Regions from separate parts of the Paenibacillus sp. FSL M8-0334 genome, predicted to be linked through region 3. Evidence: predicted binding sites of a transcription regulator. Region 3 holds the regulator's gene; each other region holds the start of a gene.
The links. Region 3 encodes LexA, which represses DNA repair genes until DNA is damaged. Its sites were predicted from a motif close to CGAACATATGTTCG; they were not measured.
Positions count from the first base shown of each region.

Region 1: MKX64_RS15020 (SPL family radical SAM protein) is a predicted target of LexA. The motif match lies at 4,386-4,399, and genes of this name have one in related genera.
Region 2: addB (helicase-exonuclease AddAB subunit AddB) is a predicted target of LexA. The motif match lies at 6,865-6,878, and genes of this name have one in related genera.

Region 1 is NZ_JBBOCH010000002.1:200,500-210,757, forward strand. Features, by position in the region: gene MKX64_RS15000 (bactofilin family protein) at 1-384, opposite strand, end outside; gene MKX64_RS15005 (M23 family metallopeptidase) at 412-1,383, opposite strand; gene cls (cardiolipin synthase) at 1,688-3,118, shown strand; gene MKX64_RS15015 (YitT family protein) at 3,281-4,198, shown strand; gene MKX64_RS15020 (SPL family radical SAM protein) at 4,457-5,446, shown strand; gene ligD (non-homologous end-joining DNA ligase) at 5,429-6,346, opposite strand; gene MKX64_RS15030 (ATP-dependent DNA ligase) at 6,350-7,219, opposite strand; gene ku (non-homologous end joining protein Ku) at 7,257-8,186, opposite strand; gene MKX64_RS15040 (hypothetical protein) at 8,453-8,746, shown strand; gene MKX64_RS15045 (H-type small acid-soluble spore protein) at 8,746-8,928, shown strand; gene tsaE (tRNA (adenosine(37)-N6)-threonylcarbamoyltransferase complex ATPase subunit type 1 TsaE) at 9,290-9,772, shown strand; gene tsaB (tRNA (adenosine(37)-N6)-threonylcarbamoyltransferase complex dimerization subunit type 1 TsaB) at 9,776-10,258, shown strand, end outside.
Region 2 is NZ_JBBOCH010000001.1:407,555-417,812, reverse strand. Features, by position in the region: gene prmA (50S ribosomal protein L11 methyltransferase) at 1-805, shown strand, start outside; gene MKX64_RS01890 (site-2 protease family protein) at 805-1,488, shown strand; gene MKX64_RS01885 (16S rRNA (uracil(1498)-N(3))-methyltransferase) at 1,610-2,380, shown strand; gene mtaB (tRNA (N(6)-L-threonylcarbamoyladenosine(37)-C(2))-methylthiotransferase MtaB) at 2,383-3,720, shown strand; gene MKX64_RS01875 (NUDIX hydrolase) at 3,811-4,248, shown strand; gene MKX64_RS01870 (Na/Pi cotransporter family protein) at 4,276-5,247, opposite strand; gene MKX64_RS01865 (class I SAM-dependent rRNA methyltransferase) at 5,377-6,750, shown strand; gene addB (helicase-exonuclease AddAB subunit AddB) at 7,127-10,258, shown strand, end outside.
Region 3 is NZ_JBBOCH010000002.1:2,092,910-2,103,167, reverse strand. Features, by position in the region: gene MKX64_RS23705 (DUF402 domain-containing protein) at 1-256, shown strand, start outside; gene MKX64_RS23700 (YdcF family protein) at 391-939, shown strand; gene MKX64_RS23695 (AAA family ATPase) at 1,020-2,003, shown strand; gene hflX (GTPase HflX) at 2,170-3,456, shown strand; gene MKX64_RS23685 (methionine gamma-lyase family protein) at 3,555-4,808, shown strand; gene MKX64_RS23680 (MerR family transcriptional regulator) at 4,891-5,301, shown strand; gene glnA (type I glutamate--ammonia ligase) at 5,356-6,684, shown strand; gene lexA (transcriptional repressor LexA) at 6,998-7,624, opposite strand; gene MKX64_RS23665 (LysM peptidoglycan-binding domain-containing protein) at 7,803-8,174, shown strand; gene MKX64_RS23660 (DUF896 domain-containing protein) at 8,467-8,673, shown strand; gene MKX64_RS23655 (hypothetical protein) at 8,836-9,357, shown strand; gene MKX64_RS23650 (HAD family hydrolase) at 9,401-10,192, shown strand.

The sequences.
Region 1 (10,258 bases), 1.9 Mb from region 3:
GAGCTCCGAGCTCTCCTGAGCGGCGCTGTTCGTCTGATCCTCCATGCGGCTGACGCCGTTAAGCTGGCCGCCTTCCATCACGATCAGGGAGGAAGCCACCACATTGCCGAACATTTTCCCGGTCGGCGTGATCGTCAGCTTGGTTTCCGCCGTGATGTCCCCATAGACCATGCCAGCGACGATGACTTCGTTAGCCGTAATGTTGGAGCGGGCGACTGCGCTTTCGCCAATCGTGACGCTGCCTTGGCTTTCGATCGTTCCCTTGAAGCTGCCGTCGATCCGAAGGTCGGCATTGCTCTGCAGGGAGCCCTCCATTTCCGTTCCCGGACCGACGAGTGTGTCCATTCGAAGCGCTTGACGTCTGGCTTTCCTGTTTCTTCGCATGTTGATTCCTCCTGTTTACTTTTATTTTCATTGCAGATACGGCATCGGGTCGACGGTTTGATTGTTTTTGACCACCTGGAAATGAAGATGTGGTCCTGTACTGCGGCCGGTATTGCCGAGCTTGCCGATGATGTCGCCTTGCTGGACCTGCTGGCCAACAGACACGTTAAGGCTGTCCAAATGCATGTACCACGTTTCCAAGCCGTTCGGATGCTCGATGACGGTGTAGATCCCGCGGGCGCCGCTTCGCTCTGCGGCGGTGACTATGCCGGAGCCTGCCGCATAGATCGGATCGCCGACACTTCCGGCAATGTCGATGCCGGCATGATAGGCGGAACGGCCGGTGAAGGGATCGCTGCGGTACCCGAAGCTGGAGGAGATCCTCTTGGAAACCGTGGGCCACAGTGACGGTGTTCCTTCCAGCATGACCTGGGTCTCCAGCGCCTGACCCAGCGTGCGGGGAATGTGGGATTCCATCCGGGAGATCAGCGCCTGAATCTCGGCAAAATCATCGCGGGTTTCCCTGGCCAGCGCGAGCATTTCATTCTCATGGACCGCGATAAATTCCCCGCCGACAAACATCCCTTGCTCCATGCTGACCGATGACGTTGCATCCTTGAACGTACCGTTTTCCTTGATGAACTCCTGGAGCTCCTGCTCCAGCTGCTGAACCCGCTCCATCTGGGCTCTGGTCTCCTTGGCCTCGCCTGACAGCTCGATGATGGCCTTGTTCAGCCGTTCGATGGCCGCGTCCTTATCGGTGACGGTAACCTCCATCTGCAGCGCTTCAAGGCTCTTCAGCGCGAGCTGCTGCTCCAGCTGTGTAATGGTCTGGGCGGACTGGATCTGGAGGGAGACGATCAGCCCGGCAATGGACAGAACAGCTGCGGCAGGCACGGCGATCATCATCGGCTTGGACAGTTGTACCTGCTTGACAGAATGCTGGGCATCCCGAAGAACGAGGAGGGTCAAGCGTCCCTTGTGCTGCGCGGTTTTCATGACATCACTCCTTTCGATTCGGAAAATAGGGGATTTCCATACGTCAGATCGGGTCGAGCATACTCCTTATCTTCTATGTATTCTACTTTCTCGGAGAACATGTCAAAAAAATAGGGCGAGCCTATTTTTATTCATCATGACAGGTTATTGGTTATGTATTGAATAAATAGCTGGAAGAATGGACAATGATGAATCTTGAGGCTGCTCCTGCTGTGCAGGGCATTATACCGATGCAGCGGCACGGACTCGCTGTTCGCATTATTCCAATTTTAGCGATTATCATACTAGTTAGGAGGCTGCCCCTATGCAGTGGCTTCTGCTTGCACTCATGGCTTTTGTTTTACAGATGGCAGCGGTCCTGCTGCTGGAATTCCGCAATCCGTCGAAGACGGTGGCATGGCTGTTTATTTTATTTTGTCTTCCGTTTCTCGGTTTCGTGCTCTACTTTTTTATCGCCAGGGACTATCAGAAGCGGTTCAAGTTCCGCGACAAAGGATCAAAAGTATTTCGGGAAATTCGCGAACATCTGTGGAAGCGGGTGACGGTGGTCGAGAAGCCGGAGGAGATGAACAATCCTGAATTCAGAGGGCATCTGCGGCTGTTCAACCTGCTGAACCATTTGTCTGAGAGCCCGATTACCGGCTGCAACGAGACCCGCGTGTTAACCGATGGCGAGGAGACCTATGCCGCGATGCTCAAGGCGATGGAAGAGGCGAAGGATCATATTCATGTGGAATTTTATATTTTCAGACATGACAAGATTGGCACCAAGTTTCAGGATGTGATGATCCGTAAGGCGAAAGAGGGCGTCAAGGTTCGTCTCATCTGCGATGGCCTCGGCAGCTATAAGCTGAAAAAAGCGTTCATCCGGCGATTTCAGGAATCGGGGGTGGAGTTCTATTTCTTTCTTCCGGCGATGGTGTCGATGTTCAGTCGGCGCGTCAATTACCGCAATCACCGCAAGATTGTGATCGTGGACGGCACCGTCGGGTTTCTCGGCGGCATTAATGTCGGGGATGACTATTTAGGCAAATATCCGAAGATGGGGTACTGGCGTGACACGCATCTCGAAGTGAAGGGGGATGCGGTTTATTTTCTGCAAAATGTGTTTCTGCATGACTGGCGGCTGGCGTCCGGAGAACGCATCGCGGACCCGCTGCTGTACCCCGAGCACGGCTGCACAGGCGAAGAGCAGGTTCAGATCTTGAGCAGCGGGCCGGATCAGAACTGGAACGCGATTCAGGAAATGTGCTTTGGGGCCATCTCGGTTGCTAAAGAGCGAATATGGATCACCAGTCCCTATTTCATCCCGGATGAAGGCGTGTATGAAGCGATCAAGACGGCCGCCGTGAGCGGGGTCGATGTCCGCATCATTATTCCGGACAAAGCCGACACGCGCCTGGTGAAGCTCGCCAGCCTGTCTTATGTGGAGGAGCTTATGGCTGCGGGCGTGTCCTTTTACGAATATGAAAAAGGGTTCATTCATGCCAAGGTGATTATCGTCGATGAGATTCTGGGCTCGGTGGGCACGGCGAATATGGACATGCGCAGCTTTTTTTGCAATTTCGAGCTGACGGCTGTAATGTTCAACAAGCGCCCGATTGACGATCTTGTCGCCGATTTTGAAGAGGATCTGCGGAACAGCCGCCCGATCGAGTGGGAGTCCTTCCATAAGCGTGGAGGCAGGCAAAAAGCGGCGGAGATTCTGTGCAGAATGCTGTCTCCGCTGCTGTAGCAGCCTGATATCTATGTGATCATAAGTTCCGGTTGGTGGCAGACACAGCGCAGGTGCACGCTTGCGGTATATGGCGTTTCATCATTTTATGTTAAAATATATATATAGCTGCAGCTCATAAATATATGAAACACAGATCCTCAGAATGAACGGGGGAAATTTATGTCAAGTCATGTAAAGGTTCTTGCGCATGAGGAAGAGGAGCAGCAGAAGCCGGAGAATCTGAAGGCGGGCGCGGTCCCGAAAAGGCTTCTCCGCCGTCTGGTGTTTTTGACTTTCGGTGCGTTGTTTATGGCTGTAGGGCTGGAGATTTTCTTAGTCCCCAACAAAATTATTGATGGGGGGATCACCGGGGTATCGATTATGGTTGCCCATTTTACCGGCGTTCCGCTCGGGATATTCCTCGCCTTGTTCAATCTGCCATTTCTGTTTATAGGGTATAAACAGATTGGCAAGACATTTGCCTTGTCCACACTGTATGCCGTGCTGGTGATGTCCACCGCAACGTACGTTCTGCATCCGGTCAAGCCGCTTACGATTGATCCGCTGCTGGCGGCCGTCTTCGGCGGCATATTTCTCGGCGTGGGCGTCGGGCTTGTCATTCGCTCGGGCGGATCGCTGGATGGTACGGAAATCGTGGCGATTCTGATCAACAAGCGAACGCCGTTCTCGGTCGGGGAAATTGTGATGTTCATCAACGTGTTCATCCTGGGCAGCGCGGGCTTTGTTTTCGGCTGGGACCATGCGATGTACTCGCTGATCGCTTATTACCTCGCTTTCAAGCTGATTGATATTACGATTGAAGGCATCGACCAGTCCAAATCGGTCTGGATCATCAGCGACAAGTACAGGGAGATCGGCGAAGCCTTGACCCAGCGTCTGGGCCGCGGCGTCACTTACCTTGAAGGAGAGGGCGCTTATACCGGCGACAGCAAAAAGGTCATCTTCGTAGTCATTACCCGGCTGGAGGAAGCGAAGCTGAAATCGATTGTGGAGGATTGGGATTCCCAGGCTTTCCTGGCCGTCGGGAACATTCATGATGTGAAGGGCGGGCGCTTCAAGAAGAAGGATATTCATTAGGCCGGAAGAGCCGGGCCGGACTTCGCATCGCTCAGGCTGGACCGGAACGATATAGAGGATCAGCGGAACATAGTAGTCATAGATATAGTAGTCATAGATACAGGCTGTCCAAGAGAATGCGGGTGCGTTCTTGCGGGCGGTCTTTTTTTTGGCCTTCTGGAAGCTTGCTGAAAATTCCATTTGAAACAGAACATATGTTTGGTTTATGATGGGGAATATAGATTGCAGCACTGGCATTAGAAGGGGAGGCGGGTTGCCATGCCAACGACAACTTATGAGACCGTAACTACGAAGCAGACGTTAAATCGGGTTCAGGAGGAGCGAATGCCTTTTGACTGGTCGATTAATCCGTACCGGGGCTGCGCTCACGGCTGCAGCTTCTGCTATGCAAGGGCCTTTCAGTCCTTCATGGGGCTTGGAGCGGAGGATGAATTCCAATTTCGCATTATGATGAAGAGCAATGCAGCCGAGGCGCTGGAGAAGCAGCTGTCTGGCATGGCGCGCAAGCTCGGCCACGACATCGATGCGCTGGGCAGACAGATCGGTCAGGTGACCATCGGGACTGCGACCGATCCTTACCAGCCGATTGAGGGTAAGGCCGAAATTACGAGGGCGTGCCTGAAGGTGCTGGCCAAATACCGGATCAGCACCAGCATTACAACGCGGTCGCCCCTCGTGCTCAGAGACCTGGACATTCTGACGCAGATGAAGGATGTATCGGTGAACATCAGCATCAATACGCTGGATCCCGGCATCATCCGCAAGCTGGAGCCTGCCTCCCCGCATCCGCACCAGAGGCTTGAAGCGCTGCTCGGGCTATCGGAGGCCGGTATTCAGACCGGGATATTTGCTGCGCCGGTGCTTCCGTTCATTACCGACGAGGAAGAAGGTTTGCGCCAGCTGCTTATGGCAGCGAAGGAGCGTGGAGCGGCGTTTGCCATGATCTCTCTGCTCCGGCTGTCCAAGGATGTGAAGCGCTGGTACATGCAGACGCTGAAGGAGCAATTTCCGGACAAGCTCGCTTCGTATTATGAGCTGTACCGAGGTCCTTATGCAGAGGAAGGATACGTCCGTTCATTCAAGCAGATGGCTGCGAAGCTGCTTGCGCAGTGCGGCATGAACGACGGATCGGCACCGGCTCAGCCTCGGGTGAAGGCTGCAAGCACGAGAAAGCTCCCTCGTCCTTCCGCAGAAGTGACGGTGAGGGAGCTTACACCGGAGGTCGAGCAGCTATCCTTTCCGTTTTGAGCCCCGGCCCGTTCCGGTCTTCAGATGACGAATGATATCCTGTACCGGCTGCGGAGGCAGCATTTGCAGAAGATCGCCCTTTTCTTTCAGACGCTCTTCGATATTGAGCAGATGGAAGTCGGTTGGAGACACATTGGACTTCACCTCTTCCCAGGTCAGCGGCGTGGAGACGGTGGCAAGCGGACGGGCCCGCGGCGTATAGGGAGCTGCGAGCGTTCTGCCGCTGTAATGCTGGAGGTAGTCGAAATAGATCTTGTCTCCGCGATGTTTCTTCAGCCGCTCAATGGTGAACAGCTTCGGATGCTTCTCGGTCACGTATTGACCGACGAACAGCCCCACCGAGCGCAGCTCGTCAAATGTCACGCCTTCGGGAATCGTCACAATAATCTGGACGCCGGTCGCGCCCGACGTCTTCGGCACCGACTCGATGCCGAGCGAGCGCAGCGTGTCGCCGACAATGGAGGCGGCCTCCATGATGCGCGGCTCTTCCGGCAGTGACGGATCCAGATCGATCATCCATTCGCAGGGCAGCGGGCTGCCTGCATAATGGAGCGATGGGTGAAATTCAAGCGCAGCCAGATTGCCGAGCCACAGCAGCTCCGGCAGGCCGTTGAGCAGCACATACCGGATATTCTCATGGACGGCAGTCTGCACGAAGTCCGGAGTTGGCTCCGGGGCGTTCTTCTGATAGAACGATTCGTCCCCCGCCCCATGAGGATAGCGGATCGTGGTCAGCAGCCGGTTGCGGCAGTAGCGGAGCAGGAAGGGGGACAGTGCCGCCAGCTTCTGCAGGTACATCGCCTTGGTGATGCCCACCTCCGGCCACAGCGGTTTGTCCGGGTTCGAGATTTGAATTTCCTGGCCCTCAATGACGAGGGTTCCTTTGACTTGACGCGGCATCCGCTACACCCCTTCTATGGCGAGCAGCTTCGGGTGGCGCATCAGGCCGTCCTGGCTCCATTCCAGAAAGGTAACGGATACCTGGATGGGCCGGCTTAGCCACATCAGCTGCTCTTTCTTCAAGTCGGCATGAAGGACGGGGGGATGAAGCTCGGCGCGATGCTGTCCGGCATAGTTAAGCAGTCGCGCCTTGGTCTGCTCGTTCAGGCCGAGTGAAGCTCGGCCGATATAATGGCCCTCTTCGTTAAACAGCACAAGGCTGGCCACGCGCCCTTCTCTTATGATAAGAGCCATCGCCGAGGCGTCCATCTCGACGGCGATTTTCTTCTTATACCAGTCTTTATGCTTCTTCCCTTCCCGGTATGGGGAGGCCAGGCGCTTCATCACAACGCCCTCCCAGCCGCGTTCCTCCGCCCATTGCCACAGGCTGGCCCCCTCCTGAAACAGATCGGTAATGATTAATCCGGGGATGTTCGGCGCGAGGGCTTTCAGCCGCTGATGCCGCTCCACATAGGGGAGCGTACGCAGGTCTTCGCTGCCGTCAATGAGCAGATCGAACAGCACATAGGTAAAGGCCGGCGCACCGGCACCTGCGCTGCGCGAGCGTTCACGCTGAAGCACTTTTTGGAACACAGGCCGACTGAGCTCCGGGTCGAAAAAAACAACCTCGCCGTCCAGCAGCAGACGGCGACGGCCGAGCTTCTCGACGGCATGGACCACTTCGGGGTAGAGCGAGGTCTTGTTCAGGAGCTTGCGGGAATAGAGCGAGACGCGGCCCTGATCCAGTGTAGCGAGAATCCGGACACCATCCCATTTCAGCTGGTAGCCCCATTCCTCGCCGTCCAGAAGGGCATCTGTTGCTATCGGAGCCATAGGCTCCTTCGGAAGCAATTCCTCTAGCGATTTCATATCAGGAACCGGTCTCGGTCTTCTTCGATTTGGTCCGGCGTTTCGGCTTCGGGCCTTCCGGCTCCGTTTGATCACCGCTGGCTTTAGCAGCAGGCTCCTTGGCTGCTGTCTTGCGCGTCGTTTTCTTACGCGGCTTGGTGGCGGTGCCCGGATCGGTTCCGATCGGCTTCACCGCTTCGATGCTGGCCTGCAGGGCAGCCATCAGATCGACCACATTGGTCTCCTGGCGGGCCGGGGCAATCTTGATCTCTTCGCCAGTCACCTTGCTGTTGATCAGATCAAGCAGCCGCTCGCGGTAATCATCGGTATATTTTTCCGGATCGAACGGTGTGGAAAGCTGGTCGATGAGAAGGCGGGCCATGTCCAGCTCTTTATCGTTCACTTCGGCTTTTTCCGGCAGGTTCGGCACCTGTGAAATCGGGCGGATCTCATCCGGATAGAAAATCGTCTCGATCGACAGGCAGTCATCCAGCACGCGGATGGCGGCTAGGCTGCTTTTGGAGCGGATCGCCATTTTGGCAATGCCGATTTTGCCGGATTGACGCATCGCTTCCATAAGCAATCGATAGGCGTTCGTTCCCGCCTGGTCGGGGGAGAGGTAGTAGGTTTTCTGGAAATAGATCGGGTCAATTTCCTTCAAATCAACAAAATCAAGAATCGTGATGTTCTTGTTGTTCTCTCCGGCAAGCTGGTCGAGCTCTTCTTTTTCAAACAGCACAAACTTTCCTTTCTCATATTCATATCCTCGCGAGATTTCCTCCCAGCCAACCTCCTCCTCGCAGACCGGACATTTGCGCACATACGACAGCGGGCTGCCGCATTCCTTATGGACATAGCGCATCGAGATGTCTTTGTCCTCGGTGGCGGAGAACATTTTGACAGGGACGTGGACCAGTCCGAAGCTGATCGCGCCCTTCCATACCGTATGCATCGATGAAACCCTCCTATTGATAAAGATTCGGCTGTACCGTTCCGCTCGATCTGTGGCTGATATGATTCCTGAATGAATGAACCTATAGGGGCACAAATCCGCAATATAGCAGTTTCTACTAGCTTGCCCAAAACCTATGGCAAATATAAAGGCTCCAAATCGACCACAAAGGGCCTGCCGGCTTGGACTCCTTCAGTTCCGGGAATAATCCCGGCATGAATGTGGCATATTGACGGTGATGCGTCATATCAAGGAGGGATACCGTCATGCTGGAGCCTGAAGCAAACAGACAGTCCGAAGAGATTCAGAAGGATCGGGCCTCCGATCATGCCTCTTCGGGCCCGGTGTCCGGACATCAACCGGACTGGAGCCGACTGACCTCAAGCAAGGAAGATCCGGCTGTCCGGGAGTCGACGATGTTTGATATCGACCGGATGATCAATGAAGGTCTGGGTGGAGGCAATGTGACCGAGGACAACGGCTGGATCGGTGCCTCCACCACCGATACGATGAAGCAGGTGAACGAAGCGCCGAGAGAAGCGCAGGAAGGAGATGACTGATGGATATACAACGTGCAATGGATATATATAACGCCAGCGAAACCTATAAGGTGAGCCTGGAAGGCGAGCCGGTATGGATTGAGCATGTGGACCCGCATAATGGCATGGCGACAGTTCAGGTCGGTTCGCGTCCAACCAATACGCTGACCGTAAACGTAGATAGGCTCAAGGAAGATGAATAGCAGCATGCTCCCGGCTGCCTAGCTGCTGCCTTATGCTTCATTCTGTATGTGCACCGATATACAATGATATAGATGCGATATCGAGATTAAGCGAACGTCAAACACCTTTCATCCGATTCCGTGCTTGTACATGAAGGCCGGGCGAGGATTAAGGTGTTTTTTCATAACTGCACCCAGCGCTGTAGATGAAGATATGCGGTATGCTGCCGGATTATGTTTGGACTCCGGGCTTCCTTGCTGATCAACAATCCTTGCAGGGGGGAAAGCGGACCGATATAATGAAGATCAGGTTATTGCAGCATGGATAGGGGACAAGTTGTTCATCTTCATGCAGCAGGATAAAGGTGGGTTAACGGTGGATATAAGCCATAGCGAAGCACAGTTCCAACTGACCTCCTCGGGGCCGGAGGATACACAGCGGCTGGCTGCCTGGCTGGCAGACAAGGCGGGGCCGGGCACGGTGATCGGGCTGGACGGGGATCTCGGGGCCGGGAAGACGGCATTCTCCCAGGGCTTTGCGAAGCAGCTGGGCGTCAGCGGCGTTGTGAACAGTCCGACGTTCACGATTATTAAGGAGTATGCGGGACGGCTCCCCCTGTATCATATGGATGTCTATCGGCTGTCGCTGGATGAGGCGGACGAGCTGGGGCTGGATGAATATTTTTACGGAGATGGGGTATGCATTGTGGAGTGGAGCCGTCTCATTACGGAGCTGCTGCCGGAGCAATACCTTCATATTCACATGGAGACGATCGATGAGTTTCACCGCACCATCACGCTGACAAGCGTTGGCGAGCCGTACGGCAGCTGGTGCCGGGAATTGACTGAAAAATGGGGTAAATAGAAAATGAATGATCATAACACAGAGCCGCGCCAGCGGTTTTTGGCGTTAGATACGTCCACGGCGCAGCTGGCCGTGTCGGTGCTGGAGGAAATGACGCTGCTGACCGAAATGAACACAAGCGCAGAGCGCAACCATTCGGTGCATCTTCATCCGGTCATGGCCGAGGCGCTGCAGCAAGCCGGGATGACGATGGACGAGGTAAGTGGCATAGCGGTCGGTGTCGGCCCCGGTTCTTATACGGGCATACGCATTGCCGTTACGGCAGCCAAAACCTTGGCCTGGACACTGAATCTGCCGGTCGTCGGCGTGTCCAGCCTGCACGCGCTGGCGTGGGGCGGCCTTGCGGCTGCGGGGAAGAATGGGCAGCCGCCCGAAGGCGGCAGCTGGATCGTTCCGCTGCTGGACGCGCGGCGCGGGCAGGTGTATACCGCCCTGTTCGGGACGGAGGGCAGCGAGATGAGCGCGCCGGTGCGTCTGGAGAACGAC
Region 2 (10,258 bases), on a different contig from region 3:
TCCCGAGGGCTGCGCCGTCATTAAAGGGTACTTTGATGAGACGGTATCCTTGGAATCGATCGTAAGCGAGATCGCTCCGCGCATTGAGGAGCTTAGCGATTTCGGCATTAACACCGGGGAAGTCCGGTATGAGATGAAGACCGTCAACGAGGAAGAATGGGCGACGGCATGGAAGCAGTACTTCAAGCCGATCCGGGTGTCCGAGCGGCTGACCATCAAGCCGACCTGGGAGACATATGAGCCTGAATCCGAAGCGGAATCGATCATTGAGCTGGACCCTGGCATGGCGTTTGGCACCGGTACGCATCCGACGACCTCGCTTTGTCTGCGGACGCTGGAGTCGGTCATTCAAGGCGGCGAGGAAGTGATTGATGTCGGTACCGGCTCGGGGATTCTGTCCATCGGCGCGGCGTATTTGGGGGCATCCCGGATTCTGGCGCTTGACCTTGACCCGGTGGCGGTATCGAGCGCCAAGGAGAACACGCGCTTGAACGGGCTGGAGGACCGGATTACGATTGTTGAGAGCGACCTGCTGTCCGTGCTCACGGATCGCGAGCACAAGGCAGAGCTTGGCGTAACGCTGCCTGTGCAAATTGTGGTAGCGAACATTTTGGCCGAGGTGATCCTGTTGTTTGTGGATGATGTGTACCAGGCGCTTCAGCCCGGCGGCATCTACATTGCATCAGGCATTTACAAGAACAAGGAAGAGATGGTCGATCAGGCGCTCAAGGCGTCCGGCTTCGAGATTGCGGATATTCGCCGCGAGGATGACTGGGTAGCGTTTGTAGCGAGGAAGAGTGAGTGATGGAGTTTTTAGATCAGCTTTTATTTTATCCGCTGGACCAGCTTCCTTTTTACCTGATTGCTCTGATGATTGCCTTTACGGTCCATGAGTTTGCGCATGCTTATGCGGCTTACAAGTTCGGAGACCCAACGGCCAAAATGCTGGGCCGCGTCACCTTGAATCCGGCTGTGCATTTTGATTTTCTGGGCATCTTCCTGCTGCTTATTGCCGGTTTCGGCTGGGCAAGACCGGTCCCTGTGAATCGCGACAACTTCAGCCGCCCGCGCAGGATGAGTGTGATCGTGTCGGCTGTCGGGCCGCTCAGCAATCTGGCGCTCGGCATTGTGGGGGCGCTGATCTATGCGGCACTGTACCAGTTCGGAGTGATCGACGCGGTCGGAACGAATCGGGTGGATCAAGCGGTTCATATTTTCTTTAATACGTTTATTTTACTGAATTTCTTTCTGTGCTTGTTCAATCTCATTCCGCTTCCTCCGCTGGATGGATATCGAATTTTGTCGGAGGTGCTTCCTCCGCGCGTCAGTGCCAGACTGCGAGTGATCGAGCAATGGTCGATTCTGATCTTCCTGATGATCATCATTGTACCGGCGTTTCAGGCGCATACGATCCGACCGCTGTATAATGCGGCCCATATGCTGTCGATCGAATTTTTGAATCTGTTTATCCTCCTCTTCGGAGGATGATGATGCTTCATTTCGGTGAAGCGGCTAAAATAACGGGATTTTCACGTCTTTTCTCTGGTCAGGCAAGCGGAAAAGTTGTATGATGGGGTTTGGCGATTTTGGAGTTAGGTGAGGATAAGAGATGCAGCGATATTTTGTTGCTCCCGCGCAGTTCGCTGGGGAGCGCGTTGAGATAACGGGCGATGACGCCCGCCATATTGCCAAGGTGATGCGCGGAAGGGCCGGAGACAAGTTTATTGTCAGCGATGGAGAAGACCGGGAAGCGCTGGTGGAAATCGACAGCATCGACTCGGCCGCTGTAAGCGCCGTTGTTGTTGAATATTTGGAGATGACCGCAGAGCCGCGGCTGCAAGTGACCGTTGCCCAGAGTCTGCCCAAAGGGGACAAGATGGAGACGGTGATCCAGAAGTGCACCGAGATCGGTGCGGTGGCTTTTGCGCCCTTTTGGTCTGAGCGGACCATCGTTCAGTATGATGCCAAAAAGGAAGGAAAGCGCCTTGAGCGCTGGCGCAAAATCGCTAAGGAAGCAGCAGAGCAGGCGCATCGCAACCGGATTCCGGTGATCGATTCGCCGGTATCTTTCAAGACGCTGCTGCAGACATTCTCGGCCTATGATGCCGTATACTTTTGTTATGAGAAAGAGCAGGGACTGCACATCCGGGACCGGCTCAAGCCTTTTGTTGAGCAGATATTTGCCGATTCGGGCGCGGTGGCCAGCCTGCTGCTGGTTATCGGTCCTGAAGGCGGCTTTACGGAGGATGAAGTCCGAATCGCCGAAGAAGCCGGAGCGGAAGCTGTCGGACTCGGGCGAAGAATACTGCGCTGCGAAACCGCCGGAATGACGGCGTTGACCTGCGCTTTATATGAATCTGGAGAAATGGGGGGAGTTTGATCATGCCAACCGTAGCATTTTACACACTGGGCTGCAAAGTCAACTTTTACGATACAGAAGCCATCTGGCAGTACTTCAAGAATGAAGGCTACGAGCAGGTGGATTTCGAGCAAACTGCCGATGTATACCTTATTAATACGTGCCACGTGACCAATACCGGAGACAAGAAGAGCCGGCAGATGATCAGACGGGCCGTTCGCCGCAATCCTGACGCCATCGTGGCGGTTACAGGCTGCTATGCGCAAACATCGCCAGCCGAGATTCTGGATATTCCGGGGGTTGACCTCGTAATCGGGAACCAGGACCGGGATAAAATTATGAGCTTCATTCATGATATCGAAAAAACACGCCAGCCAATCAATGCAGTACGCAACATTATGAAAACGAGAGTGTTCGAGGAAATGGATGTGCCGGATTTTGCTGAGCGCACGCGGGCGTTCCTCAAAATTCAGGACGGATGCAACAATTTCTGCACTTTCTGCATCATTCCTTGGTCGCGCGGCCTGTCGCGCAGCCGGGATCCGAAGAGCATCCTCAAGCAGGCCAACCAGCTTGTGGAAGCCGGGTACAAGGAAATTGTGCTGACCGGCATTCACACCGGCGGTTACGGCGACGATATGGAGGATTACAAACTGTCCGATCTGCTGTGGGATCTCGACCGGGTGGACGGCCTGGAGCGCATTCGCATCAGCTCCATCGAAGCCAGCCAAATCGACGAGAAGATGCTCGACGTGCTTAACCGCTCCAGCAAAATGTGCCGTCATCTACATATCCCGCTGCAGGCGGGCGATGATACGGTTCTGAAGCGGATGCGCCGCAAATATACAACCGAGGAATTTTACAACAAGATGGGCTTGATTCGTCAAGCGATGCCTGATGTGGGCATCACGACCGATGTGATCGTCGGCTTCCCTGGGGAGACGGACGAGATGTTCCGCAACGGCTACAACCTGATGAAAGAAATTCAATTCTCGGAGATGCATGTCTTCCCTTACTCGAAGCGGACCGGCACTCCGGCTGCCCGGATGGAGGATCAGGTGGACGAAGAGGTGAAGAACGCGCGCGTTCATGAGCTGATCGACCTGTCTGAACAGCTTCAGCTGGCGTATGCCAAACGCTTTGTCGGCCAGGTGCTGGAAGTGATTCCGGAGCGCGAGTACAAGGGCGGTTCCGGGAAAATGCAGGGATACAGCGACAACTATCTTCAACTGGTATTCAACGGATCGTCAGATCTTGAAGGCCAGATGTGCCGCGTAAAGGTGACCAAGGCCGGAGTCAATGAGTGCGAAGGCGAACTGGTCAGCGTTATGCACAACGGATTAACGGCAGCCGCCCAGTAATCTTTCGGCTTGGCCGTACCTGACAAGGATTTCATTTCCCGAATTCAACCGGAAGTGAAATCCTTGTTGCACATGAAGGAGGATGCAGACATGACACGAAAAGAGATATCCGCAGGCGGCGTCGTGTACCGATACCATGAAGGCGAGCTTCAAATTCAGCTCATCCAGGACCGGTACGGCAAGACCTCTCTTCCGAAAGGCAAAATGGAGCCGGGTGAAACGGTGGAGCAGACCGCGCTGCGCGAAATTGTTGAAGAGACGGGCATTGTTGGCCGCATCATCACACGAGTGGATATCATTCCTTATAAATACAATCATCCTGAATACGGTATTGTGGACAAGGAGGTTCATTATTATCTCGTTGAAGCAGTGCAAGGCACCTTGAAACCCCAGCTGGAAGAAATCAACGGGGTGGATTGGCATGCGCCGCTGGAAGCCTGGAACAAGCAGCGCCGCAACGGGTATAACAACAATGATGTCATCCTGCGCAAAGCTTTGGAGCTGCTTCAGGTGAACATTCCTCGCTAAATCCGCCGCAACGGCCGAACCTCCCGATCAGGGGCGGGGTTTCCGGGACCATACCGGGAGATAGCATAACGGCAGGGCCAGCAGGGAACAGATGATGTTGAACAGCGTCTGGGCGTGGGCGATCTGTCCGGCCGGACCAGCGGCAAACCAGCCCGAGACGGTGGTCAGTCCGAGGATGAATGGGGCGAACAGCACCGCTCCCCCGATATTGAGCACCATATGGGACCAGGCGACAAAGCGACCGGCAGCGGTGCTGCCGATGGCGGCGATCAGGGCGGTGACACAGGTGCCTACATTGGAGCCGACGACGATGGCAACGCCAAGCTCGGGCGGCAGCGCGCCGGCTGTAGCCAGGCTCATCGCCATCGCGATCACGGCCGCGCTGCTGTGCATGATCGCCGACAGTACGGCGCCTGCGGCAATGCCCCAGAGGACGCTTTGGGCAGCCTGATCAAGGAACCACTGGAACAGGCCGAGGCGCTCCAGGTCAGCCCCGATGGATTGCATGAAGCGGATACCGAGCAGAATGGCGGCAAAACCGGCGGCCGCAAGGCACAGATACTGGCTGCGTGTCAGCAGGTTCTTCAGCGACGCATAGCCGCGGGGGACCCGCTCGGCGGATATGACCAGTCCTGCCCAGAGCATCAAGGACAGCGTCAGCAGCGGCAGCGCAGCCTGTCCGATCTGCAGGCTGATCAGCTCGGTGGTGACGGTCGTCCCGATGTTGGTGCCGAGGATGATGCCAAGCGTTCCGGAATAGCTGAGCAGTCCGGCATTGGCGAATCCGATTGACAGCACGGTTACGGCTGTGCTGCTCTGGAGCAGGGCCGTAACCGCCATGCTGGACACCATGCCTTTCAGCGGAGTCGAGGTCGCCTTGTGCAGCCATCGCTGCAGAAGGGGACCGGCCCAGCGCTGCAGCGCGGCTTCCATCACCTTCATGCCAAGCAGAAACAGGACAAGGCCGTAACAGATAGGAAACCATAGTGAAGACAGCATGATGTTCTCCTTTTCTGGCAGATGAATTCGTTGCTTCGAAGGCAGCCTTTTTAACTACGTATATGACCGGGGGCGGACATGCATGCCAATGAATAGCCCCGGGGAGACAAATAGAGGAGTGAAGTGTAAGTGCCATCGGTAATTTTGGATCGGAGCCGTAAAAAAAGATTGGAGCAGGGCCATCCCTGGATATTCAAGAGCGAGATTGCCTCTGTTGAAGGGGAACCTGCTGCGGGGGAATTGGTGCAGGTACTGAACCATCAAGGTCGCTTCCTGGCCGCCGGCTATTATAATCCGGCCTCGCAAATTACGGTGCGGGTCGTATCTTATGAGCCTATTGAGCAGATGGACCAGGCTTTCTTCGCTGAACGATTCCGTCAGTGCATGAGTCACAGAGAACGGTTTGTGCAAGGGGAGAACGCGTATCGTCTTGTATATGGCGAAGCCGATTTTCTTCCCGGGCTCATCGTGGACCGCTTTGCTGACGTGCTGGTTATCCAGCTGCTGACGCTCGGGATGGATCGCTGCCGTGACGAGATTGTGAGCGCGCTGGTTGAAGTTGTGAACCCGACCGGAATATATGAGCGGAGCGATGTATCCGTTCGGGAGCTGGAAGGCCTTGAGCAGCGCAAGGGCCCGCTGTATGGGGAATGCCCGCGCCATGTCACGGTGACCGAGAACGGCCTGAAGATCAAAGTGGACATTGTGGAAGGCCAGAAAACGGGCTATTTCTTCGATCAGCGGGAGAATCGTGCGTCGATCAAGCCGCTGATGACCGGCTGGGGCAAACGCAGCGGCATTACACTGCAGGAGATCGAAGCGGACGGACAGAAGAAGAGGGTGCCTGTGAACAAAAGCGGCAAGGAGGTTACCTTTCCGTTCTGGGACGGCGCGACGGTGCTGGAGTGCTTCTCGCATACGGGCAGCTTCACCCTTCACGCCTGCCAGTACGGGGCGAAGAAGGTTACCTGCCTGGATATTTCCCAGCACGCCATTGACAGCGCGCGGGAGAATGTGGAGCTGAATGGCTTCCAGGAACGGGTGGAGTTTGTTGTTGATGACGCTTTTGTCTACTTGCGGAACCAGGTTAAAGGACTGGAGGAGCGTGAGCAGCGCGCACGCGCGGATCAGAAGGTGGATACCTCCAAACCGCTCACGGCCGGGGGCGGGCGATCCTGGGATGTTGTCATTCTTGATCCGCCGGCGTTTGCCAAGACAAAATCGGCGGTGAAGGGCGCTTGCCGCGGCTATAAGGATATCAATCTGCACGGCATGAAGCTCGTTAACGAGGGCGGTTATCTTGTCACCGCAAGCTGTTCCTATCATATGCGTCCGGATCTGTTCCTCGAGACGATCCAGGAGGCAGCGCAAGATGCAGGTAAAGTATTGCGTCTGGTCGAATGGCGGGCTGCGGGCAAGGATCACCCGCAAATTCTCGGTGTTCAGGAAGGACACTACCTGAAGTTTGCCATCTTCGAAGTGAGAAGCAAACTTAAAATATAGCGGTTCGGATTGGCTCCATCCATATGGAAATGAAAGGCTCTCTCCCGGTGTGGAGGGGGCTTTTTGGCGTGGAGATACGGTCCCCAGTCTGCTGGTCCGAATGCTAAATAAATCCAAACGTATGTTCCGTGGATATGGACTTATGTTATACTATTAACCATCAGCTTCAGGCTATTGCCCGCTGGATTTACGATCCGTCAGGCATGCTGCGAAGCGAGTTGAAGGGCGGCTTGAGCCTGCTGGATACCCAAGGGCCGGCTCTTTAGTGAAGCATAGTAATTTGCGTGAATAGACGCTTTATAGATCGCTCTAAAGTAGAGACAATGGATTCGTATATAACGTTTCAGCAGAGCTGGAACATGGGAGGAGGAACAGCATGTCGGTTCAGTTTCTGATCGGCAGGTCCGGCAGCGGAAAAAGCACGGCCATCCGTCGGGCGATTGCAGAGCGGTTGAAGGAGAACCCTTCGGGTAGCCCGATGATTCTGCTCGTGCCGGAGCAGGGCTCCTTTGAGGCTGAATATGCGCTCGTCGCTTCGGATGATGTCCGGGGGACGATGCGGGCCCAGGTGCTCAGTTTCCGCCGTTTGGCCTACAGAGTGATGCAGGAGACGGGCGGTGCCGCCAAAGTGGCCGTCAGTGAGGAAGGCAAGCGGATGCTCCTTTACAAAATTTTAAGGCGCCGCAAAGAGGAACTCAATCTGTTTAAGGATTCTGGGGAGCAGCTCGGGTTCGTCGGAAAGCTGAGCGAGCTGTATACGGAGCTGAAGCGGTATTGTGTGGATACCGGCTGCATCGAGGAGCAGCTGGAGCGCTTGTCCGCCCCGGGAAACGGCTCTCCGCTGCTGCAGCGGAAGCTTGAAGATATTCTGAAGGTATATCGGGATTTTGAACTTGAAATCTCGCGATTGTATATGGATGAGGAGGATACGCTCGCCACGCTGGCTGAAGGGATGTCAGCTTCCGCGTATATGCGAGGGGCTGAGGTATGGATCGACGGCTTCAACGGGTTTACCCCCCAGGAATACAGGGTGCTCAGCGAGTTGATCCGGCATGCGGGCAGCGTTACGGTTGCGCTGACGCTGGACAAGCCCTATGCCGAAGGAACGGCCCCGCATGAGCTCGATTTGTTCCACCCGGCTGCAGTTACGTACATAAAGCTGAAGGGGATCGCCCATGAGCTGGGCGTAGAGACGAAAGATCATGTGCTTAGACCCGATCCGCTTCCCCGCTTTCAGGATCGGCCCGCACTTGCCCATGTGGAGTCGGGCTATGACCGGAAGATCCGGTGGCAAGGCAAGCCGCTGGCGCTGGATGGCTCAGACGGGCTGCTTCTATATGCGGCCAGCCATCGGCGGGCGGAAATCGAGGGGGCGCTGCGTGAAATGCTCCGCCTCGTCCGGGAGGAAGGAGCCCGGTTCCGCGAGATGGCCGTGTTTGTACGCAACCTGAATGAATACGAGCATCTGGCTGGTCCGCTATTCCAGGAATATGGCGTTCCGTTCTTTCTGGACCAGAAGCGAAGCGAGCTGCACCACCCGGTTGTGGAATTTCTGCGTTCGGCGCTAGATATCATTGTGCGGCGCTGGCGATATGAGGATGTGTTCCGCTGCATCAAGACCGATCTGGTGCTTCCGCTGGACGGCTCGTTGTCCCGCGAAGACATGGATAAGCTTGAGAACTTCGTGCTGGCTTCCGGCATTCAAGGCTCGCGCTGGACCGATGGACGTCCATGGCGCGGCGTGCCAAGCCTGTCGCTTGAAGATGGGGAGGATGCATACAGCAGGGCCGACAGGGTGGATGAAGCACATCAGCTGATCGAGCGCTGCAGGGCTGCTATAGCGGCCCCTTTGCTGTCATTCGAGAAGCGATTGAAGAAGGCTGGCACAGCCAAGGAGCAGTGCACGGCGGTGTACTTGCTTATGGAAGAGCTGGCGATTCCGGAGAAGCTGGAGCTGCTGAGCCGCGCTGCACTGGAGGCCGGGCGGCCGGAAGAGGCGAGGGAGCATCGTCAGGTATGGAGCGCTGTGCTTGATCTCCTGGATCAAATTGTGGAGATGATGGGAAGCGAGAAGCTGGGGACCGAGCTGTTCGCCGGCGTGCTGGACACCGGTCTGACTGAGCTGAAGATGGGACTGGTTCCTCCGGCGCTGGATCAGGTGCTGATTGGCAGCATGGACCGGACGAGAGCGGGCGGCGTGAAATACGCATTTCTGCTCGGGATGAATGAAGGCGTCGTTCCGGCCCAGTTTCAGGACGACGGCGTTCTGACTGAGCAGGAGCGGACAAGCCTGGAGCAAGCCGGCGTGGAGCTGGCCCCGGGCATCGCCAGAAAGCTGCTCGATGAACGATTTCTGATCTACAGGGCGCTGACGTCAGCGAGCATGCAGCTGTGGGTCAGCTATCCTGCAGCGGATGATGAAGGGAAGCCGCTGCTGCCGTCGGAGGTGATCCGTCATCTGAAGCGTATGTTCAGGGTCGAGGAAGGCGCATTGCCGCCGCGGCCGCACGGAGGACTAAGCGCCGACGAGCAGGAGCGCTATGCGGTTCATCCGGGAAAATCCTTGGCCTATCTGACCGCTCGCCTTCGGGAGTGGATGAACGGGGAGCGGATTCCCGACCTGTGGTGGCATGTATACAACTGGTTTGCGGAGCAGCCGGAGTGGAGAGGTTCACTGGAACGTATGCTGACTTCGCTTCAATATACGAATGAGGCTCGCAGGCTGGGGCAGGAGACAAGCAAGCGGCTGTACGGAACGAAGCTGCGGACGAGCGTATCGCGAATGGAGCGGTTTGTTGCCTGTCCGTTCTCGCATTTTGCCTCTCACGGCCTGAAGCTGCGGGAGCGCCAGCTCTACCGCCTTCAAGCTCCGGATATCGGGCAGCTGTTTCATGCTGCGCTCAGCAGCATGGCCCAGAAATTTCAGGCCCAGCATCGGAGCTGGGGACAGCTGACGCCGGAGGAATGCCTGCGCGAAGCCGAGGAAACGGTAGAGCGTCTAGCGCCGATGCTGCAGGGCGAAATACTGCTCAGCTCCAAGCGATACGGTTACATCAAGCGCAAGCTTAAAAATATAGTCGGCCGGGCTTCCGTCATTTTGGGCGAGCAGGCGCGCAGAGGCCACTTTGAGCCGGTGGGGCTTGAGCTGGATTTCGGTCCGGGCCAGCCGCTGCCGCCGCTTACCTTTCAGCTTCCGGGCGGGGTGACGATGGAGATTGTCGGACGGATCGACCGGGTGGATATGGCGCGTGGCGAGAACGGTCTGCTGCTGCGCGTGATCGATTACAAATCCAGCCAGACGGATCTGCGTTTGCATGAGGTATATTACGGGCTGTCTCTTCAGATGCTGACCTATCTCGACGTGCTGCTGACGTTCGCGGAAGATTGGCTTGGAGAGCACGCGCTGCCTGGAGGGACGCTGTATTTTCACGTGCATGATCCCGTGCTGCAGTCGGCTAACGGCATGGCCCCTGAGCAGGCGGCCGAGGAACTGCTTAAGCGGTTCAAG
Region 3 (10,258 bases):
AGGGGTTCCCTGGTTTGATGATCTGTACCTTGATGTCGTTGTCGTCAGCAACGGTGAGGTGTTCCTGCTGGATGAAGATGAATTGGAGGAAGCGCTGCAGCGAAATGATATCACCCGCGACGATTATCAATTGGCGAAGGCGACGGCGCGCAAGCTGCTGCGGGCGATTGATGCGCATGAATTCCCGTATTTCATGATGTCTCTTAAACATCGCAATCGGCTGTTTCATAACGGGGAATTTAGGAGGAAGAAATGATGGAACAGGATGTGTATCTGAGGCGCATGACCGCCGCGATCCAGAAAGGGCAGAAGCGGAAGAGGCGCCAGGGACGAAGCCGGCTTGGGCGCAGGCTTGTATTCGTCGGCATTGGCCTCCTGCTGCTGGGCGCCATGTGGACAGGTTACATCGTATGGAAAATCGAAAGCGCGGTTAGTGCGCCAGCGGAGCAGGCCGATGTCGGCATCATACTGGGCGCTTCCATGTGGGGAGAAGAGCCGAGCCCGGGTTTGCGCGAGAGACTGGAGCATGCTCTGGAGGAATACCGCCAGGGGCGGTTTGAGAGTTTCATCGTCAGCGGCGGTCTGGATGCCCCGGGTATGAAGTATACGGAGGCGGAAGGGATGCGCAACTATCTCGTGCAGGCTGGGGTGCCTGAAGAGCGGATCTATCTTGAAAATGAAGCGACAAGCACATATGAAAATCTGCTGTTCAGCCAACAGATCATGCAGGAGCAGGGCTGGGTAACAGCTCTGATTATGACCCATGACTACCACGGGTCAAGGGCGATGGAGATTGCTCGTGTGTTGGGGTATGAGGAGCCTACGATATCCTTGACGGAATCTACCGTCCTGCCGATGGCCAAGCATAAGTCGAGAGAGGTTCTTGCTTATACCAAATGGAAGATGGACAGAGCGCTTCTGGCGCTAGGCTGGCGATAAGGCGAAACTTCTAATATGCAGGCTGTCAATAGAATACATTGGAATAGATAGTCAGCCCTTTGGATAAAGAGGTGAGAGCAATGAACGGGCGTGCAACGGCCGCTGGCGGCCGGTCTGAAGGACGGCCATCGAGACAGATCAATGTCGTGCTCCGCAGCAGCGAACCGCCGCTGATCAGCAGCACGGCTCCCGAGCGCGAACCGGCTCCTTCCCCGAACGCCGTTTCACAGCACAGTCTATTCCAGGACATTCAGAAGGAACTGGACCAATTGGTTGGTCTGGAGCAGATTAAAGAGCTGGTATTTGAAATTTACGCTTTGCTTCAGATTGCCCGCATGCGCTCAGATGCCGGGCTCATCAGCGACGGACATGTATTCCATATGATTTTCAAGGGGAATCCCGGCACGGGCAAAACAACGGTGGCGCGCATCGTTGCCAAACTGTTTCAGAAGATGGGCGTGCTCAGCAAGGGCCATCTGGTCGAGGTGGAACGAGCCGATCTGGTCGGCGAATATATCGGGCATACAGCGCAAAAAACAAGGGATTTGGTAAAAAAGGCGCTGGGGGGAATCCTGTTTATTGATGAGGCTTACAGCCTGGCAAGAGGCGGGGAGAAAGATTTTGGCAAGGAAGCGATTGACACGCTTGTAAAGGCGATGGAGGACCATAAGAATCAATTTATTTTGATTTTGGCGGGGTATAGTGAAGAGATTGATTTTTTTATGAGCACGAACCCCGGGCTTCATTCCAGGTTTCCGATTCAGATGGATTTTCCGGATTACAATCTGGACCAGCTGATCCAAATTTCAGAACTGATGGCGAAGGAGCGGGATTATATTCTGATGCCGCAGTCGCTCGTCAAGCTGAAAGAACATTTGCAGAACGAACGGGAGAACGGGAGTCATTCGTTCAGCAATGCCCGCTACGTCCGCAATCTAATCGAGAAATCCATCCGAAATCAATCGGTGCGCTTGCTGAATCAGTACGTGACCGGGAATCCGGGTAAGCTGGAACTGATGACACTCAGGCCGGAAGACTTCAGGTTTAACGGAAAAATACCATGATTTATGACCATTCAGCGTTGATAATAAACTTACCGCCATACCGCGTGCCGCTCTGTGCAACAACGGCTCTCTTGCAAGCTTGCAAGGGAGAAGAGAGCTGATTCATAACCGCGCCCGCGGTTTGGTATGTTACAAGAGACTTTACAGGCAAAAAGGAGCAGGATACATGGCAAACAAGACACATGACACCGTATCAGCGCTTGAGGATAAAGCAATTCTGGTCAGTTTGGTGACCGATAGTGTGAAGCGTTCGGGCATTGATCCCGAGGAGTCTCTTCTGGAGCTTGTGCAGCTTGCCGAGACGGCAGGCGTGGAAGTGCTTGATGTGATTACTCAAAACCGGGAGACCCCGGATTCCAAATGGTTTATCGGTAAAGGCAAAGTGGAAGAGCTGCGCATGGCGATCGACGGCCTGGGCGCATCCACGGCGATCTTTGATCAGGAGCTCTCCGGCGCCCAGGTCCGCAACCTGGAGGAAGCGCTTGATGTGAAGATAATCGACCGCACGCAGTTGATTTTGGATATTTTCGCACAGCGGGCCAAAACACGGGAAGGGATTATCCAGGTCGAGCTGGCACAGCTCACCTATTTGCTTCCAAGACTGTCAGGTCACGGGAAGAATCTATCACGTCTCGGTGGAGGCATCGGGACGCGGGGACCTGGTGAGAGCAAGCTGGAGACCGATCGTCGGCATATCCGGGACCGGATCAGCGATTTGAAGCGTCAGCTTGACGAGGTGACTCGCCATCGCAAGCTGCACCGGGAGCGCCGGAAAAAGAGCGGTGCGATTCAGGTCGCGCTCGTTGGTTACACGAATGCAGGCAAGTCTACACTGCTCAACCGGTTAACCGCATCGGACGTTTATGTGGAGAATCAGCTGTTTGCGACGCTGGATCCGACATCGAGAGTGCTTGAGCTGCCGAGCGGCAAAGAAGTTGTGCTGACCGATACCGTCGGTTTCATTCAAAATCTGCCGCATGACCTGATCGCAGCTTTTCGGGCGACGCTGGAGGAGGCTAATGAAGCGGATCTGATTCTGCATGTGGTGGATGCATCCTCGACGATGCGGGAATCTCAAATGGACGTTGTGCAGTCGATTCTGGAGGATCTTGGCGCGGCCGAGAAGCCGCAGATCGTTCTGTTTAACAAAAAGGATGCGTGCCAACCTGAACAGCTGGAGATGCTGCCATCGGGGGATGGATACTTGAAGATTAGCGCTTATGATGAAGCCGATCTGAATACGGTCCGGGAAGTGATTCAGGACCGGCTGTCCGGAGGCAATGTCAGGTTCCGGATTCCGGCTGACCGCGGTGACCTGCATGCTGTCGTCTATCGTGTCGGGGACGTGCTGGAACAGTCATTCGACGAGAATGACCTGATCTATGAAGTGCGGATCAATACAGCGGATTACGAGAAATCCGGTTATCTGCTTGAAGATTTTATCGAGAAGTAAGGGATTGTAAGCATCAAGCCGCCCTGCTGGCGGAAGCTTAGGAGCAGGGCGGCATTCATTATTATTTCACGTGTTGACGGGGGAGAGAACAGCTGGTTATGGCAACATTTTCGGAGGAATTATTGCAACTGGGCCGCACTGTAGAAGAGAAGATCGCCGGGAAAGTGCGGGAGATCGATCACATCGTAGATACGAATCAATGGAAGGTGATCGAGGCGTTTCAGCGCCGTCAGGTCAGCGATTTTCATTTTTCCGGTTCCACGGGTTATGCTTATAATGACCGTGGCCGCGAAGTGCTGGATGAAGTATACGCGGACGTATTCGGGGCCGAATCGGCTCTGGTGCGTCCTCATTTTGCGTCGGGAACGCATACGATATCCACCGCGCTGTTCGGGGTGCTAAGGCCCGGCGATGAGCTGATCTACATTACGGGGCGTCCTTACGACACCCTGCACAAGGTGATCGGACAACCTGGAGATGGAACGGGATCGCTGCGTGACTTTGGCATCGGTTATGGCGAAGTTGCGCTAACAGCGGATGGAGAAGTGGATTGGGAGGCTGTTGAGGCAGCGGTCACCCCGGCTACGAAGGTGATCGGGATTCAGCGTTCTCGCGGATATGACTGGCGGGCTTCCTTTACCGTTCAACAGATCGGCGAAATGGTAGAGCGTATTCGGGCGATCCGTTCCGATCTGATCGTGTTTGTGGACAATTGCTATGGGGAGTTTACCGAGGAATTGGAGCCTACCCAAGTCGGTGTTGACCTGATGGCGGGCTCGCTTATTAAAAATCCGGGGGGCGGGCTGGCCGAGACCGGCGGTTATATTTGCGGCAAGGCACGTTATGTGGATCAGGCGGCCTATCGTCTGACAGCGCCGGGTATCGGGCGCGAGGTTGGAGCGATGCTCGGGACGACCCGAGGCATCTATCAGGGGTTGTTTATGGCTCCGTCCACGGTTGGACAAGCTATTAAAGGAAGTATTTTTGCTGCGGCGATGTTTGAGGAGGTGGGATTTCAGACGAAGCCAAGTTGGCAGGAATCGCGGACGGATCTCATTCAAGCTGTCTCATTTGCCAGTGCAGATCAGCTGATCTCATTTGTCCAGGGCATTCAGAAGGCGGCTGCGGTCGACAGTCATGTCGTTCCGGAACCATGGGATATGCCGGGTTACGAGCATCCGGTTATTATGGCAGCTGGAACATTCATTCAGGGCGGAAGCCTCGAGCTGTCTGCCGATGCCCCGATCAGAGCTCCGTATATCGGCTATATGCAGGGAGGTTTAACGTATTCCCATGTTAAATATGGGGTACTTATGGCACTTCAGAGTATGAAAGATTATAAACTTCTGTGAGTTAAGCTTACATGTGGTTGACGTGTCTGATTAGGAAATGTACAATAAGATCAGAATAGACCACTTGGAAGGTTGATGAGATATGGGTGATGAGATTCGCAGGAATATGGCGCTATTTCCAATCGGCATCGTAATGAAGCTAACGGATCTATCCGCCAGACAAATTCGTTATTATGAACAGCACAACTTGATTGTCCCTGCCCGTACTTCGGGCAACCAACGCCTGTTTTCCTTTAATGATGTTGAGCGCCTGCTGGAGATTAAGGCTTTAATCGAGAAGGGTGTCAATATCGCCGGGATCAAGCAGGTAATGAATCCTGTAACGAAAGAGTCGGAGGAGGCTACTGTCATTACGGCAGATACTGAGAATAAACGCCGTGAGATGTCAGAGTCCCAGCTACGCCGTTTGCTCAAGCAGGAATTGGTTACAGGCAAGCGGCCGGGTCAGGTTTCGTTGATTCAAGGTGAGCTATCCCGGTTCTTTAATAAATAAGGATTCGATGCTTATGGGTAGTAAAATTGTCATTTTTATAAGGGAGAGGATACAGTGAGCTACACTAAAGAGGACATTTTGCGCATTGCCAAAGAGGAAAATGTTCGGTTTATCCGTTTGCAATTTACCGATTTGCTGGGAACGATCAAGAACGTTGAGATTCCGATTAGCCAGCTGCCTAAAGCGCTTGACAATAAAATGATGTTTGACGGTTCGTCCATCGAAGGCTACGTGCGGATCGAGGAATCGGATATGTACCTGTATCCGGACCTGGATACATGGATGATCTTCCCTTGGGTGTCGGAAGTTCGTGTAGCGCGTCTGATCTGTGACGTGTACATGCCGGACGGAACGCCGTTTGCAGGCGATCCTCGCGGAATTCTGAAGAGATGCCTGAAGGAAGCGGAGGAGATGGGTTTCACTTCGATGAACGTGGGACCGGAACCGGAATTCTTCCTGTTCAAGACCGACGAGAAGGGCAATCCGACCACCGAGTTGAATGACCAAGGCGGATACTTCGACCTGGCTCCTACGGACCTTGGCGAGAACTGCCGTCGCGATATCGTGCTGACACTGGAAGAGATGGGCTTTGAGATCGAGGCGTCCCACCATGAGGTAGCTCCTGGCCAACACGAAATTGACTTTAAATATGCGGATGCCATCAAAGCGGCAGACCAGATCCAAACATTCAAACTCGTTGTTAAGACGATTGCTCGCAAGCATGGTCTGATTGCAACGTTCATGCCTAAACCGCTGTTCGGAATGAACGGATCGGGCATGCACTGCAACTTGTCTCTATTTAAAGGCGACCAGAACGCCTTTGTCGATGTGAATGATCCGCTCGGCCTGAGTGCAACAGCGCGTTATTACATGGCGGGAATTCTGAAGCATGCGCGTGCTTTTGCAGCGATCACGAACCCGACGGTCAACTCTTACAAGCGTCTGGTTCCTGGATATGAAGCGCCTTGCTACGTTGCCTGGTCCGCGAGTAACCGCAGTCCGATGATCCGGATTCCGGCATCCCGTGGCCTGAGCACTCGGATTGAGGTGCGCAACCCAGATCCGGCTGCGAACCCTTACCTGGCTTTGGCTGTTATGCTGAGAGCTGGACTGGACGGCATTAAGCGCGAGCTGTCGCTTCCGGCTCCGATCGACCGGAACATCTATGTGATGACCGAAGAAGAGCGCATTGAAGAAGGCATCCCTAGCTTGCCTGCAAGCCTGAAGGAAGCGCTGAGCGAGCTGATCCGCAGCGAAGTGATTTCTGAAGCGCTGGGCGATCACGCACTGGCTTACTTCTATGAGCTGAAAGAGATTGAATGGGATATGTACCGTACCCAAGTACATCAATGGGAACGCGATCAGTACATTACGATGTATTAATTTCAACATGTGCCCAAACCCCTTGCGCCGTCTGGTGCAAGGGGTTTTTGTATGGCTAGACGGATTAGCAAATGGTTGGCGAGCCGGACAGTATCCGATGGGTCGTCGCTGAAACGGGGCAAGGGCCGGCCAATTCCTAACCAAACAAGCATGCTAGAGAAAGGGACGAAAAGTTAAGAAGGAAGAAACGTGGGAAATGGATGCCGGGGCTTGGCGATGAACAATTTTATTTAGCAGTACAAAAAAACGAGGCTGTTCCCCGCAGGTTAGCGGGAAGCAGCCTCGATTTCATGTTCAGTGGCTTTCGATTAAATCAGTGTACGTCTCTGAACAGTCCAATGACCTTGCCAAGAATGGTAACATGATTCAGGCGCAGCGGCTCATAGGTTGGATTCTCCGGTTGGAGGCGAATGTGATCCTTTTCTTTGTAGAAGGTCTTAACAGTCGCTTCATCGTCCTCGGTCATCGCTACGACGATGTCTCCGTTATCAGCGGTCTGCTGCTGCCGGACGATGACATAGTCACCATTATAGATGCCTGCATCAATCATACTGTCCCCGACAACCGACAGCATGAACACTTTATCATCACCTACATAATGCTGAGGGAGAGGGAAGTAGTCTTCAATGTTCTCGGTAGCCGTGATCGGCACACCTGCGGTTACTTTCCCGACAACAGGAACTCTGGCGATCGTATGGGTGAACATATGGCTGGTCTCGGATTCCTCTTGCCCCAGCAGCTCGATTGCTCTTGGTTTCGTCGGGTCACGGCGGATTAAGCCCTTCTTCTCCAGGCGGTCCAGATGCCCGTGAACGGTAGAACTGGAAGCCAGTCCGACAGCTTCCCCGATTTCCCGGACGGATGGAGGGTAACCTTTGCTGCGAACCTCATTGCGGATAAACTCTAGTATCGCCAGTTGGCGGCTGGATATTTTCGACATGCCGTATCAACCCCACTTAGTAACGTTTGGTAAAATTATAACATAGAACCTCCGTTCGTACAAACATAAGTTCTAAAAAAATAATAGAACAAATGTTCCTTGAACCTATTGAATCAAACAGGTGTTCGTGTTATATTAAGAGCATAAGAGAACACCTGTTTGGGGAGATGATGTTTTCATGTTGAGATACAGTACATACCGGAGCATTTATGATACGGTTCCTGCACAGCAGGAGAGCGTAGCAGAGAGATGGATGAAGCGCGCAAGACAGCATATGTCGACGATTCCGGCGATCAAGATCGTTTTGCTTCTTTTTATTATTGTATCGGGATGGACAGGCGCTTATACGGTGTTTGCGGGCGGCGCGGACAAGCCGGTTCAAGCGGTCGAGTTTATTGTCCAACCTGGAGACTCACTGTGGAGCATCGCTTCTAGTCAGAAACCGAAGAATACAGATACACGTGTGTATCTTGAACATATACGGCGTTACAATGGGCTGAAGGGGACGGAGATTCAAGCAGGGGAAGTGTTGAAGCTGCCTGTATGGTAAGGCTCGTGACCTGTTTTATTTGGTTGCTCCTTGTCGATTAGAGAGATGATATCCTTGTTGTGATCGAGACGGGGGATTCATCAGTACACGCTGATCGCTCAATTAAAGCGTCATTCCTTTTATGATGCTTTAATTTATGATTATATGCTGATACAGAGCGATTTCTATATTGTACCGGACATCACGTCTTTTCCTCCATGATGTTGTTCCAGAGCTTGTTCGGGCTGCGCGCCTTGACAAGCTCTATTCGTCATGTTTAAGTTATAATGATATTGGGAATGGAGGAGAAGTTATGGATATCGATACATTGGTTGAACGCATTAATGTTTTAGCCCGTAAACAAAAAAACGAGGGCTTGACCGAAGAAGAGCTGAAGGAAAGAGCAGAGCTTCGGGAAATTTATCTTAACAATATTCGCAAAAACTTCAGGCAACAGCTGGAGTCCATCGAGTGGGTAGATGACAACGACCAAAAAGGTGGCCCTAGATTGAAGCATTAAATGTTATATACAGCCTGATCCATCCCGGTCCCGATATGCACAGCAGCGGTACCATGAGATGGTTAGGTTCTTTATTATATGGAAGATGCCTGTTCAGGAGGCAGTCACAATCCTGAAGAATGATCATCGCTTAACATTGGACATTATTTTGGGAGGTCATGTATGTCACGGTCGTGGGAAAGAAAAGTGAACAAAAATATGGCGCAGCTTAACAAGCAGCGGAAAAAGCAGGGGCTGTCAGGTTATCAAGGCTCGGGTACGGCAGGATCAGCGGATATTTTCAGAGGACGCAAGTATGTGCTTCCGATCATCTTGCTGGCATTAGCCGCATTGTATGCGTTGCTCGGCACTTTTACAACGGAAGAGGGCCAAAGCAACAGCGTGCTCAACTGGGTTGGCGTCAGCTTGTATATACTGCTTGCTGTTATGATCTTTCTGCGCAAGCCGTATCTCAAGGTTGAGAAAGCGGCAGTTTCCACCTTTAAATTCAACCGTGAGCGTCGTCTAAACGTCTCAGAAATTGAGAAAATTCTGATTGCTGACGGTTCCGTGGTTATTCAAGGCAAGGGACGCGGCGGCAACTGGGTATTTTCTCGCTTGATTAACCGATATGATACGAAGGCGATGGGCGAAAGACTTGAAGAGTTTGCCAAGGTACATCATATTCCGGTTGAACGCAGCTGATATCCGTTACAGGCTACTAGGGTGTTAATGAGGGGGAGAGATAATGGGGAAACTGGCGGTAGTGTTTGATCTGGACGATACGTTGTTGTGGGATGAGCGCAGTGTGGAAGAGGCGTTTGAGGCAACCTGCCGGACAGCGGCCGAGCATACCGGTGTGAATGCATCGGAACTGTTGGCTTCGGTCCGTGAAGAGGCCAGAGCGTTATATGAGTCATACGATACCTATGCATTTACCAAAATGATCGGCATTAATCCGTTTGAAGGTCTGTGGGCAAATTTCACCGCTGGCGAACAGCCGGAGTTCCGGCAGCTTCAGCAATTGGCGCCGGTCTACCGGAAAGAGTCCTGGCGCAGGGGGCTGCTGCGCTGCGGGATCGATGACGAGACATTGGCAGCTTCCTTGGCGGACCAGTTCGGCGCTGAGCGTAGAGCACGCCCTTATGTATATGAGGAGACCTATGAAGTGCTGAAATATTTGCAAGGCAAAGTGAAGCTGCTGCTGTTGACCAACGGCAGTCCGGACTTGCAGCAAGAGAAGCTGGATGGCGTGCCGGAGCTTTCCCCTTATTTTGATCACATTGTCATTTCGGGCAGCTTCGGCAAAGGGAAGCCGGATGTTTCCATTTTCACTCACGCTTTAGGGCTGCTCGGGATTGAGCCCCAGGATGCTGTGATGGTCGGGGACAAGCTGACTACCGACATTAAAGGCGGGAACGCAGCGGGAATGACTACGGTCTGGATCAATCGAACCGGCCGCCCTCATGATCCGGAGATTACCCCTGATTATGAAATCAAACATTTGACCGAGCTGTATGCGATTCTGTCCGAAGTATAGAATAGCATGGATGGCTCGGGGATATGATGAAACACCGAAATGGAAATAGGGAGGCTCGTGGAGCGG